DNA from 3 places in the Pseudomonas sp. Irchel s3b6 genome. Region 3 is predicted to be linked to each of the others. Evidence: predicted binding sites of a transcription regulator. Region 3 holds the regulator's gene; each other region holds the start of a gene.

Region 1 (4,458 bases), on a different contig from region 3:
CAGCACGGTCATGGCTTCGGTGGAACGCACCACCTCGCTGGCCAGGCGTTCGATCTGGGTGATCGCTTCGTTGACCACCTTGTCGCCGTCACGGGCTTCACTGTCTGCCGCGGCGGCCGCTTGCGAGGCTTGCTCGGCGTTGCGCGCGACTTCCTGCACGGTGGCGGTCATTTCGTGCATCGCGGTGGCCACCTGATCGGTTTCCACTTTCTGGCTGTTGACCCCGGCGCTGGTTTCTTCGGTGACGGCGGACAGTTCTTCAGCGGCGCTGGCGATCTGGGTCACGCCATCGCGAATGCCGCTGATCAGGTCGCGCAGGGTCACCCCCATGCGGGCGATGCCTTGTTGCAGCACACCGAGTTCGTCGCGACGAGTCACGCGCACGTCCTGGGTCAGGTCGCCGCTGGCGATGCGCTCGACCACCGCCAGGGTTTCGCGTAGCGGACGGGTGATCTGCCGGGTGATGACCACGGCCGCCAGCACACCCACCAGCAACGCCAGCAGGGTGCTGATCAATTGCAGGGTACGTGCGCGGGCGCTTTCGGTGTCGCGGCGATCCAGCTGGATCTGATACAGCGCGTCGCTGCGGCTGACGATGTCGCTGCCCTGGACGGTCATTTCCTGACGGGCCTGGACGGCCTCACTGTTGGCAGCCTTATAGGCCTGTAACGCACTGCGGTAGTTGGTCAGTACGCGTTCGAGCTGGCGCAAGGCGTCTGGCTGAGTGTCGGCGAAGTGGCTGTTCAGTGCCTTGAGGCTGGCAATGGCCGCGTCCAGTTGTACCGCGGCCTTTTGCTCGGTGGCCGGGTTGCTGTCGGCGGTGTAGCCCCGTACTTCGTAACGGGCGAGCAAGAACTGCTCCTTGGCCTCGGTGATGACCTGGAACTGTTCGAAGCGCTCATCGCTCAGTGGCATCTGCCGCACGCGGGTATTGATGTCGTTGATCAGGGTGTTGGCGCTTTCGGCGTTCTCAGCCATGGCCTGACGCGCCGCGTTGGCGGTGCGGTAGGCGTTGCGCATCTTGTTCAGGGATTGCTGGTAGGCGTCGATGACGGCGCTTTGTTCCCTGAGCAGCTTGAGGTTTTCCGGGCTCTTGAAGCTCGACAGCAGGGACTGCTGCTGGGCCTTGAAGCCATCGAGGGAGGTTTGCACGGTCTGCGCCACGGTCTCGTCGCCGTTGGCCAGCATGTATTGCAAACGGGTAATGCGCAGTTTGGTCAGGCTCGCGTTGAGCTGGGTGATGTCGCTCATCCAGTTGCTGCGGTCGATCAGCCCGCCCAGGCTGGTCCAGCCGGTCAGGGCAAGGATGCAGGTAAGGGCCAGCACCAGGCCGAAACCCAGGCCCAGCTTCAGGTTGACGCTGATATTGGCAAACCAGCTATTCATCGAAAATTCCTCCAGGAACGTTGCGCTTCTTGATCGTCAGTTGGCTGGAAGATTATTTTTTTTGGGAGCCAGCAAGGGGTATAGAAGTCCTGTATCGGCAGTCAGCGAGATAGCTGAACCTGTTTTCGTTACGAGAAATTGCAGATGAGCAGATTGCCAACAGTCAGCGGGCACTGATGAAAAATCTCAGTGCTCAGGTTTTTTTTACATTCATTTCACCTGCCTCCGACTTGCCCATCGCTATTGTCCTGCCATCGTCGGCATCAGGCCGACACATGCATTCATCTGGCAGGCAATGCCACAGGGGCGGTTGGGTCGTGAGGTCAAGAATCGAGTCGGTGGGTGCCAGTCTCCCGGATGGGCTGAGGGAGATCAGGCGCTACAAAAACACCGTCATCGCGCTGTTGCTGGGGCTGTGTGTGCTGCTGTCGGCGGTTTACCTGCTGCGGCCGGCACCGGTTACGGACCTGGCGCAGGGCAATACCTCGGACCTGACACGGCTGAAGGCTGACTGGGCGGCTGGCGAGATGATTGTGTTGGTGCGGCATGTTGAACGTTGTGATCATTCCAGGGCCACTTGCCTGAACGCCCCGGATGGCATCACCGACCGTGGGCGGGGTGTGGCGGTGGGGTTGGGGGCACAATTCGAGCGCTTGGGGCTGTCCCGCACGGACCTCTACAACAGCCCCGTGACCCGTGCGGTACAGACGTCCAGCTACATGTTCAACTCGGTCACGAGCGGCCAGGACTGGCTGTTCAACTGCAAGGGCACCCTGCTACGGGATGCACTGGCCCACAAGGTGGCGGGACGTAACCTGGTGCTGGTCACCCACAGTGAGTGCATGGCGGAGCTGGAAAAAGAGCTGAACGTGCCGGGCGCAAGCTTCGGTTATGGGACGGCGCTGTTTTTATCCACCGCCAAGGGCAACGCCAAGGCGCACCTCCTGGGGTTCCTCGACGCCACTGACTGGCGCTCGATGTTCTCGCAGTAATCGATAAACGTGCAGACGAGACGAACGATGCAGACTTTTGTGCGTCACCGATTCTATTGGGTGAGCCTTGGTATCCCGCTGCTCTGCGCCGCGGCGGTATTTGTGATGTTCGACATGACCCACATCGACATTGCCTTCAGCAATCTGTTCTTTGATCCGCTGACCCAGACGTTCCCGATCGACCACATTCGACTCTTTGAAAAAATCACCCACAAGTGGACGCGCGTGATTCCGGACTGGACTGCCGAAGTCGCCTTGATCGGGGCGTTGCTGTCGTTTGTCTGGCCGCGCTTCAACACACAGAAACACCCGCGCCTGGGCGGCTTTCTGGAGCGGACCAAGGTAGCGTCGGTGCTGCGGTTTACCACTGACCATCGTCGGGATTTCTGGTTCGTGGTGCTGGCATTCGCCCTATGCACAGGCGTGATTCACTTCCTCAAGGCGCACACCAGCGTGTACTGCCCGATTGAAACCACGCTCTACGGTGGAAAAATCGCCCACATGGAGTGGTTCAACAACTTCCAGCTGTTCAAGGAGGCGGGCGACGGCCGTTGCTGGCCGGGGGGGCATGCCTCCGGTGGTTTCACCCTGCTCGCGCTGTATTTCGTGGCGCGTCGTTACCAGTGGCGCTATTCCCAGGCCATCTTGTGGGGGGCGCTGTTGCTGGGCTTTATCTTTGGCACCACGCGGGTATTGCAGGGCTGGCACTACATGTCCCACACCTTCTGGGCGGGGATCGTTGTCTGGCTCACTTGTTTGCTGACGGCATTGGCATTTTACGGTCGCGTGCGGCTGGATGTGCCGGTGCGGCAGAAGGTGACAGCCCGGGTCGGTGGTACCGAGGTGCAGGTGTCGGGCTGAGTTCGGCGGCATTTTTTTCATTTTACTGCGCCACGAAGTAGTACACCTGCCGGCTCACCCTCATGGTCTTCAGCACCCTCAAGGGCGGGCCGGGCTCACGCTCGCTGGCGATCAGTGCCACATGAGTGGGGGACGCCGCGAGGAAGGTGGACAGTTGCTCCTCGGTCTGCAAATTCTTGAGCAAGCCCTGGGTGTAGAACACGCTCGCCCCGGCTGTCCGTTCGTTGGCCTGGTACAGCGCCACGTCCTGCCCCATGGCTTGCATCGCCTGGATCTGCTCGATCAACGGCAGGAACGACAGTGTGCGGTCGGCACGCGGGGCGGCCCATTGGGCGGCAGACAGATACGCCATGACGATCAGGCTGATCAGGCCGATTGCCCATGCACGGCGATGACGCGCCAGCTTCCCGAGCAGGCCTGACGCCTCCGTGTGTTGGCGCAGGCGCTCATACAGCACGGCGGCATATTCCGCCGCGATGACCGCTGCTGCCGGTGTCAGTGACATCAGGTACACGGTGCGTTTGCTGGAGGCCAGGGTCAGCATCACGAACTGGGCCAGCAACCACAGGGTAAAGAACAACAGGTAGCGGTTGTTCGCCAGGTGTTTGCGAAAGTGCCACAGCCCCAGGTAGACCAGGATGTTCCATGGCAGGAACGCTTCCGGCAGTTTGGCCAGGTAGTAATGGAACGGCTCATAGTGCCCGGCCTCGACGAACGAGCCATTGAAGCGACCGAGGCTGTTGGTCAGCAACACTTCGGCCAAGGCCTGTGAGCCGCCGCGCTGATACAGCAGGACAAGCCAGATCAGCAAGGGGATCAAACCGAGCACGGTCACCAGCGCCGGTCGTGTCCAGCTTGTCAGCGTGAAGCGCTTGTCGATCAGGCTCTCGGTCAGCAGGTAGGCGAAGATCACCACGCCCGGCATTGCCAGGCCGAGCACGCCCTTGCTCAACGTGGCAATGGCAATGCCGAGGGCAAACAGCAGCCAGCTACCCGTGGCGGGTTGCTGTCCCGTCTGTTGCTTATGCGCCTGGTAGAACGCCAGCAACGCCAGGGTGACACCGAGACTCAGCAGGGCATCTTCACCGACCCCGCGTACGTTACCCCAGTAGCTGGCCATGGTTGCCAGCATGATCCCCGCGACCAGGGCAAGGTTCGTCGGCCGTCCCCACCGGCGCAGCATGGCGTACAGCAGCATCACGCTGAACAGCCCGGCAAA
Region 2 (4,458 bases), on a different contig from region 3:
TGTGGACGGCATCTTCACTAACCGCGCCAGCGAGCTGCTCAAGTACTACAAGCGCCCGATGACGGGCAGCGTTGCGCAGTTGCTTGAGGTCAACGGCTACTGAGTCGTCATCTGCTAGTGTGCAAGATCGTTGCCGCGTACCGCGCGGGAACGATCCGGCTGCTGGACATCCACTCGGGGGAATTAAGGATCAATTAAGTTGCGCCGGTTAACCTGCCCCCACTTAAACAGCTCACCAAGGAATGCCCCCATGAAGAAGTTGACCACCCTGTTCACTGCCGCCGCCCTGACCCTGACCGCCGGTTTCGCCATGGCCGACGTGCGCCCGGACCTGATCCCGGGTCTGCTCAAGGCTGGCACCATCATGGACATGGAAAAACTCAATCAGGCTGCATTGGCTCAGCACCCGGGCAGCACCGCGGCGAACATCGTCGACACTGAACTGGATCACACCACCGCGGGCGCCTATGTCTACGAAGTCGAAATTCGTGACGCCAAGAACGTGAAGTGGGACGTGAAACTGGACGCCAAGACAGGCGCAGTACTGAGCAACAAACAGGACACTTGATCCATAGACGTCAACAGCCGCACCGCCTCAGGGCCGTGCGGCTTTTTTGCGTCTGCGAAGCAAGCGCGACACCCTTAAGGTCTCGCCGTGCTACCCCTATGCACTCAGGCGCGCGGTCACTGCATTGAGCTGACCCGACAGGTCGCGCAGGTTGTTGCTCGCCGCTTCCGTACGCTGCACGTTGTCCAGGTTGGTACTGGCGATACTGGTGATCTCGGTCAGGTTGCGCGAAATGTCCTCGGCCACCGAGGTCTGTTCTTCCGCCGCGGTGGCGATCTGGCGGTTCATGTCGCGAATCGCTTCCACCGATTCGGTGATGCGCTCAAGCATGGCACCGGCCTCAGTCACCTGTTCGACACTCTCCTCGCTGCGCGACTGACCGCTTTCAATCGCCTGCGCCGCATCCACGGCACTCATTTGCACGCTCTGGATGATCTGATTGATCTCGATGATCGACGCCGCCGTGCGCTGGGCCAGGCTGCGCACTTCATCGGCCACCACCGCAAACCCGCGCCCGGCTTCCCCGGCCCGCGCCGCTTCGATGGCGGCATTGAGCGCCAGCAGATTGGTCTGCTCGGCAATACCGCGAATCACCTCCAGCACCTTGCCAATCCGGCCGCTGTCGGTTTCCAGGCGACGGATCACGGTCGCTGTATTGGCGATTTCCCCGCGCATTTGCGTGATCGCATGAATCGTATTGTGCATCACCTTTTCGCCCTGCTGGGCCGACTGGTCGGCATCGTCGGCCGCCCGCGCCGCATCGGCGGCATGACGCGCGACCTCCTGGGCCGTGGCCGACATTTCGTTCATCGCCGTCGCCACTTGATCCGTGCGGCTGAACTGTTCGCTGGTGCCATGGGACATCAAGGTGGCAATGGAATTGAGCTCGCCACTGGCGCTGTCCAGATCCGAGGCGCTGCGTTGCAGGCGGCCGAAGGTTTCGGCCAAAAAATCGCGCAAGGTATTGGCCGCCACCGCCAACCGGCCCAACTCGTCCTGACGATCGCTGGCCACGCGCTCGGCGAAGCGTCCCTGGCTCAATTCGGCAACGTAGCCGATCAGCCGGCGAATCGGCTCCACCAGTTGACGGTTGACCAGCCACGAGCTCAGCAGGCCAATCAACAGCCCCGAGAGCAGCATCACCACAATACCCGCCAGCACGGTGCGATCGGCGCTGGCACTGATCAGCCTAGACTGCTCGTCACCCTGCTTGCGCAACGCATTGACCAACTCGCTCATCTGCTCGCTGGTCGCGCGGTCCACGCCTTTGACCGCATTGTCACCCACAGCCGGATCGCCCCCGGCGGCCAGGTACGCGTCACGCCCTTTTTGATAGGCCATGCCCAGCATCCGATGCTCTTCACGCAAGCGTTCGATTCGGGCCTTGAGCGACGTGTCGATTGCCGGTTGACGGGTCAACTCGCCGAGGATGTTCTGCACATCGCCCTGACGGTCCTCGAATTGCTTCCAGTACTTGTTCAGGTCGGCCGGCTGCTTGCCGCGCAGCAGGACGTTTTTCCACTCCTGTACCTGCGCCTTGAACTGCAGGTTGGCCTCATCGATCAGTTGCGAGGTGTGCAACGGGCCTTCGATCAGGTTGCGATAATTCTGCACCCCGCTGGAGAGGAAGTGAAAGCTGGCCAGCGCGATCAGCAACATCGCAAACAGGCTGCCACTCAGCAGTGCAAGGATTTGAGCTCTCAGGGACTTGTGCAAAAACATCGAGGGATATCTCACGACAGGAATAAGGCGGGCACCGGGGTGCGCAAACCAGCCTAGGCATCATCGGCGCCGCCGTGGATTTCTTGAGCCGCTCCGACCAGTGGCTCAGAACCGTTTGCGGGCAACCGCTACCTTCACCGCCCCTGTCGAGACCGAGCGGATCAACGGATCTGCAAACATCCAAAACACTGACCCACCGCAGCGTTTGCGCAATGTTTAGCACCGATCATGACGAACACCCCTCCTCTCCACAGGATTGTCCGGCAATGGCTACTCCCCTCTCGACTGCCGCCCCCCCCACCTCTACACGCGGCGTCAGCCCCAACGTCGACAAAAAACCCAGCGTACTGACCGTCGTGGTGTTCTTTTCCGTACTGGCCATGGGGCTGTTGTTCACGGCCTACAGCCTGATGCATGACATCAATCGTGTCGGCACCACGATGACCACCTGGACCCCGTTCTTGCTGCTGGGCGTGGCGCTGCTGATTGCCCTGGGCTTTGAGTTCGTCAACGGTTTCCATGACACCGCCAACGCCGTGGCAACAGTGATCTACACCCACTCGCTGCCGCCACAATTCGCAGTGGTCTGGTCGGGCTTCTTCAACTTCCTCGGGGTGCTGCTGTCCAGCGGCGCCGTGGCCTTCGGCATCATCGCCCTGCTACCGGTGGAGCTGATTCTGCAAGCCGGCTCCTCGGCCGGGTTCGCGATGATCTTCGCCCTGCTGATTGCGGCGATTCTGTGGAACCTCGGCACCTGGTGGCTGGGCCTGCCGGCATCCTCCTCGCACACCCTGATCGGCTCGATCATCGGCGTCGGCGTTGCCAATGCCCTGATGCACGGGCGCGATGGCACCAGTGGCGTCGATTGGGCCCAGGCCACCAAAATCGGCTATGCGTTGCTGCTGTCACCGCTGGTCGGCTTCGGGTTCGCCGCGCTGTTGCTCCTGGCCCTGCGCGCCTTCGTCAAGAACCGCGCCCTGTACCAGGCTCCGACCGGCAACACCCCGCCGCCATGGTGGATCCGCGGGATGCTGATCCTGACCTGCACCGGCGTGTCCTTCGCCCACGGCTCCAACGACGGCCAGAAAGGCATGGGCCTGATCATGCTGATTCTGGTCGGCACCCTGCCGATGGCCTATGCACTGAACCGCACCATGCCCGCCGATCAAGCGTTGCAGTTCGCCGCCGTGGCCGAGGTGACCCAGCAGGCGCTGGTCAAGGGTGCGCCACGACTCGCCCTCGCCGATCCTCGTTCGACACTCACCGATTACGTGCGCAGCAAGCAAGCCACGCCCGAACTGGTCCCGGCCCTTGCCGCGCTGGCCGGTCACATCGGCAACGAAGTGAAGGGCTACGGCTCGCTGGCCAAGGTGCCGGCCGAAGCCATGGGCAACGTGCGCAATGACATGTACCTGGCCAGCGAAACCATTCGCCTGATGGACAAGAACAACGTCGGCCATTTCGATGCCGACACTACCGGCAAGCTGCAACTGTTCAAGCAACAGATCGACAGCGCCACGCGCTTCATTCCGTTGTGGGTGAAAATCGCCGTGGCGATTGCACTGGGACTGGGCACCATGGTCGGCTGGAAACGCATCGTGGTGACCGTCGGCGAGAAGATCGGCAAAACGCACCTGACCTATGCCCAGGGCGCCTCCGCCGAAACCGTGGCCATGCTGACCATCGGCGCTGCCGATATGTTCGGCCTGCCGGTCTCGACCACCCATGTGCTGTCGTCGGGGGTGGCCGGGACCATGGTGGCCAATGGGGGTGGGCTACAGATGAAGACCATCCGCAACCTGTTGATGGCCTGGGTACTGACCCTGCCCGCGGCGATTGTGTTATCGGGCAGTCTGTACTGGTTGTTCACCCGGTTGTTCTGAGCAACCACCGGCTGCAGCCGACCGAGCCGATGGGAACACCCATCGGCTCGGCCGGCAATTGGTCAACCGCAACTGTTCTTTCACCGGGTGGCAACTACGCCCTGGCCAATACCATCCGCTCACGCAGCACGTCGTAGGCCCAGTGGTAGATGTAGGTGTACGGCAGGAAGAACAGCAGTACCCCGATGTCCAGAATCAGCGCCTCCATCAGGCTGACCTTCAGCCACCAGGCAATCAGCGGGATACTGATCGCCACCAGGCCACCTTCAAACATCAGTGCGTGCA
Region 3 (4,458 bases):
GGTGAGGTCCTGGTAATCCTGGGCCAGCAGAATGTCATTGAGGTGGCCTGATACGACCTGGGTCTGCTCGGCGCTGCGCGTCAGGAAACCGTCGACGCGCCGGGCCAGTTCGCGGAACTCTTCGGCCCCGATTTCGCGACGCATGAAGCGCCCCCAGTCCGCGCTCAAGGCCTGGGCATCGGTGCCGAGGGCATTGACCAGCGGTGTGCTGCTCTCGACCAGATCCATGGTGCGGTTGGCAGCGGCCTCGGTCAGCTTGACCACATAGGACAGGCGCTCGGTGGCATCCGTGATCTGCGACACTTCCTCGGCCTGCGGCATGTGCGGGTCGATCTGAAAATTGACGATCGCGCTATGCAGCTCACGGGTCAGCTTGCCGACTTCCTGGTACAGGCCGCGGTCACGGGTCTGGTTGAGCTCATGGATCAGTTGCACGGCGTCGCCGAACTTGCCCTTTTCAAGGCTGTCGACCAATTCGACCGCGTGTTTTTTCAGGGTCGATTCAAAATCGCCCTGTGAAATCTCTCTATGCTCCATAGCTCCCCCGTGGCGCAGTGGCACCACCTATCAACCGATGCGTTCGAAGATTTTCTCGATCTTCTCTTTCAACGCCAGGGCCGTGAACGGCTTGACCACGTAGCCGTTGACGCCGGCCTGAGCCGCTTCGATGATCTGCTCGCGCTTGGCTTCAGCGGTCACCATCAACACCGGCAGGTGCTTGAGTTTTTCGTCGGCGCGCACGTGGCGCAGCAAATCGATGCCGGTCATGCCAGGCATGTTCCAGTCCGTTACCAGAAAGTCGATGCTGCCGCTGTTGAGCACAGGGATGGCCGTTGTGCCGTCGTCTGCCTCGACCGTGTTGGTGAACCCGAGGTCACGCAACAGGTTTTTAATGATCCGCCGCATCGTTGAGAAGTCATCAACGATGAGGATTTTCATGTTCTTGTCCAATTCGACCTCCAAGCAGTCTTAAACGCGCCCAGCACCTGGACACGCCATTCAATCAATCAGGCGTAACACTCAACGACTGTCTGGAGCACAACGGATTGAAGCCTGTGCGGCTGCACGCCACACCGGTCTCGTTCGCAGTGTCCCCACACTGCTGTCAACGCGCTCGCCACTCTCCCAAACGCCCCCGCAAACGGGCCGCGCACTGGCTGTGTAACTGGCTGACCCGCGATTCGCTGACCCCCAGGACCTCACCGATTTCCTTGAGGTTCAGCTCTTCGTCGTAGTACAGCGCCAACACCAGTCGCTCACGCTCCGGCAAATTGGCAATCGCGTCCGCCAGCGCGGCCTGGAAGCGTTCATCTTCCAGGTCACGCGACGGCTCAAGATGAGCACTCGCGCCATCCTCGTGCAGCCCTTCGTGTTCGCCGTCCTGCAGCAGGTCGTCGAAACTGAACAGGCGGCTGCCCAAGGTGTCATTCAAAATCCCGTAATAATCATCGAGACTCAATTGGAGTTCGGCCGCAACCTCGTGATCTTTAGCGTCACGTCCGGTTTTAGCTTCAATTGAGCGAATCGCGTCACTGACCATCCGGGTATTACGGTGGACCGAACGTGGCGCCCAGTCCCCCTTGCGCACTTCATCGAGCATCGCGCCGCGGATACGAATCCCGGCATAGGTCTCGAAACTTGCACCTTTGCTCGCGTCGTATTTGGTCGACACTTCAAGCAACCCGATCATCCCCGCCTGGATCAGGTCTTCCACCTGCACGCTGGCCGGCAGACGCGCCAGCAGGTGATAGGCAATACGTTTTACCAGTGGCGCGTAACGCTCGATCAGCTCGTACTGCGCGTCACGCGCCGACTTCTTGTACAGGTTGTAACCGCTGGCTGTCATAACACCGGACCCGCCGTTTGTTGCACCAGGCGCTCGACGAAAAACTCCAGATGCCCGCGCGGATTGGCGGGCAACGGCCAGGTATCGACTTTCTGCGCGATGGCCCTGAAGGCCAATGCGCACTTGGAGCGGGGGAAGGCTTCGTACACGGCGCGCTGTTTCTGCACGGCCTTGCGCACGCTTTCGTCGTAAGGCACCGCGCCGACATATTGTAAGGCGACATCCAGGAAGCGATCCGTGACCTTGGTCAACTTGGCGAACAGGTTGCGCCCTTCCTGCGGGCTCTGCGCCATATTGGCCAGCACGCGGAAACGGTTCATGCCGTAGTCGCGATTAAGCAGTTTGATCAGTGCGTAGGCATCGGTGATGGAGGTCGGCTCGTCGCACACCACCAGCAGCACTTCCTGGGCGGCGCGCACAAAGCTGACCACCGACTCGCCGATACCGGCAGCGGTGTCGATCACCAGCACATCGAGGTTGTCACCGATGTCGCTGAACGCCTGGATCAGACCGGCGTGCTGGGCCGGGCTCAGATGCACCATGCTCTGGGTGCCCGAGGCGGCCGGCACGATACGAATGCCGCCCGGCCCCTGCAGCAACACATCGCGCAGTTCGCAACGGCCCTCGATCACGTCGGCCAGCGTGCGCTTGGGGGTGAGCCCCAGCAACACGTCGACGTTCGCCAACCCCAGGTCGGCGTCCAGCAACATCACTCGCCTGCCGAGCTCTGCCAGAGCCAGGGACAAGTTCACTGACACGTTAGTCTTACCGACGCCACCCTTGCCGCCGGTCACCGCGATCACCTGTACGGGATGCATGCTGCCCATGTGCTTTCTATACCTTGTCGTCTTAGACGCGGGCTACATGACTGGCTGCGCGTTCAATACTGAACAATGCATGGCAGGCCATCGATGTAGATACAAATCTAGTCATTGTTACCTCAGCCAACCCGCTTGGTCGGACTGTGGTAGATATCAGCGAACATATCAGCCATGGCTTCTTCGCTGGGTTCTTCCTGCATCTGCACACTCACGGCGCGACTGACCAACTGATGGCGGCGCGGCAAATGCAGATCATCCGGGATCCGCGGCCCATCGGTCAGATAGGCCACCGGTAATTCGTGACTGATCGCCAGGCTCAACACTTCGCCCAGGCTCGCCGTTTCATCCAGTTTAGTCAGGATGCAGCCCGCCAGGCCACAACGCTTGTAACTGTGGTACGCGGCGGTCAGCACCTGCTTCTGGCTGGTGGTGGCCAGGACCAGATAATTCTTCGACTTGATCCCGCGACCGGCCAGGCTTTCCAGCTGCATGCGCAACGCCGGATCACTGGCTTGCAGGCCGGCGGTGTCGATCAGCACCACGCGCTTGCGCAACAGTGGATCCAGGGCCTGAGCCAAGGACTGCCCCGGGTCGACATGGGTGACCGAGACATTGAGGATCCGCCCCAGGGTCTTGAGTTGCTCCTGGGCGCCAATGCGGTAGCTGTCCATGCTCACCAGCGCAATGCTCTGCGCGCCGTACTTGAGCACGTAACGCGCGGCCAACTTGGCCAGGGTGGTGGTCTTGCCCATGCCGGCAGGGCCGACCATGGCAATCACACCGCCCTCTTCCAGTGGTTCGATCTCGGGGGTCACGATCATCCTCGCCAGATGCGCCAACAGCATGCGCCAGGCCTGACGAGGCTCTTCAATGTCCGTGGTCAACGCCAGCAGGTCGCGCGACAGCGGGCCGGACAGGCCGATGCGCTGCAGACGACGCCACAGGTTGGCCTGTTGCGGGCGGCTGCCTTGCAGTTGATTCCAGGCCAGCGAACCCAGCTGCACTTCCAGAAGCTCGCGCAAGCCATTGAGTTCCGAACGCATCGAATCGTAGGCCCGCACGTCGACAGTGGCCGCTGCCACCGGTGCTGGCGCAGGGCGTGGCGGCTCGGACAGCGTGGGCTCGATCAGCGGTTCGGCCGCCGTCAGTGGCAGGCCGGCAAACAACTGACGGTTGGTGCTGGTGCTTGCCTCGCCATCGCCGCGCAGGCTGAGTTCGGCCTGGGCGGTGACGATCCGCGTCTGGGTCTTGCGCAGCTCGTCTTCGAGTTCCATGTTCGGCACCCGTGGTGCCAGCGCCGACAGCTTGTAATCCAGGGCAGCCATCAGCTCGACACCACCGGCGATGCGACGGTTGCCAATGATGGCGGCTTCAGCGCCCAGCTCATCACGAACCAGCTTCATGGCCTGACGCATATCGGCGGCGAAAAAACGCTTAACTTGCATAAACCACTACCTCAGCCGTTGGGCCCTACTGTCGCCACGATGGTCACTTGCTTGTTGTCAGGGATTTCCTGGTACGCCAACACATGCAACCCCGGGACTGCCAGGCGGCCGAACCGCGAGAGCATCGCGCGGACCGGACCTGCGACCAACAGAATCACCGGGTGACCTTGCATTTCCTGACGCTGCGCCGCGTCGATCAGTGAGCGCTGCAGCTTCTCGGCCATGCTTGGCTCCAGCAAGACACCCTCATCGGCACCTTGCCCAGCCTTCTGCATACTATTGAGCAATATTTGTTCCAACCTTGGCTCCAGCGTGATCACAGGCAGCTCGGACTCAGTGCCTACAA

The links. The regulator FliA, encoded in region 3, starts transcription of late flagellar genes. The targets are predictions, from matches to a motif close to CTAAAGTTTNNNNNNNNNNNGCCGNTAA.
Region 1: CKW07_RS12045 (methyl-accepting chemotaxis protein) is a predicted target of FliA. The motif match lies at 1,478-1,505, and genes of this name have one in related genera.
Region 2: CKW07_RS13330 (methyl-accepting chemotaxis protein) is a predicted target of FliA. The motif match lies at 2,351-2,378, and genes of this name have one in related genera.

Annotation. Positions count from the first base shown of each region.
Region 1 covers NZ_FYDM01000005.1:308,290-312,747, reverse strand. Annotated here, with positions in the region: gene CKW07_RS12045 (methyl-accepting chemotaxis protein) at 1-1,386, opposite strand, end outside; gene CKW07_RS12040 (histidine phosphatase family protein) at 1,704-2,378, shown strand; gene CKW07_RS12035 (phosphatase PAP2 family protein) at 2,406-3,239, shown strand; gene CKW07_RS12030 (glycosyltransferase family 39 protein) at 3,262-4,458, opposite strand, start outside.
Region 2 covers NZ_FYDM01000006.1:232,210-236,667, reverse strand. Annotated here, with positions in the region: gene CKW07_RS13340 (glycerophosphodiester phosphodiesterase) at 1-103, shown strand, start outside; gene CKW07_RS13335 (PepSY domain-containing protein) at 251-568, shown strand; gene CKW07_RS13330 (methyl-accepting chemotaxis protein) at 665-2,290, opposite strand; gene CKW07_RS13325 (inorganic phosphate transporter) at 2,557-4,173, shown strand; gene CKW07_RS13320 (multidrug/biocide efflux PACE transporter) at 4,268-4,458, opposite strand, start outside.
Region 3 covers NZ_FYDM01000008.1:193,586-198,043, reverse strand. Annotated here, with positions in the region: gene CKW07_RS15640 (protein phosphatase CheZ) at 1-537, opposite strand, end outside; gene CKW07_RS15635 (chemotaxis response regulator CheY) at 568-939, opposite strand; gene fliA (RNA polymerase sigma factor FliA) at 1,106-1,846, opposite strand; gene fleN (flagellar synthesis regulator FleN) at 1,843-2,673, opposite strand; gene flhF (flagellar biosynthesis protein FlhF) at 2,787-4,112, opposite strand; gene flhA (flagellar biosynthesis protein FlhA) at 4,124-4,458, opposite strand, start outside.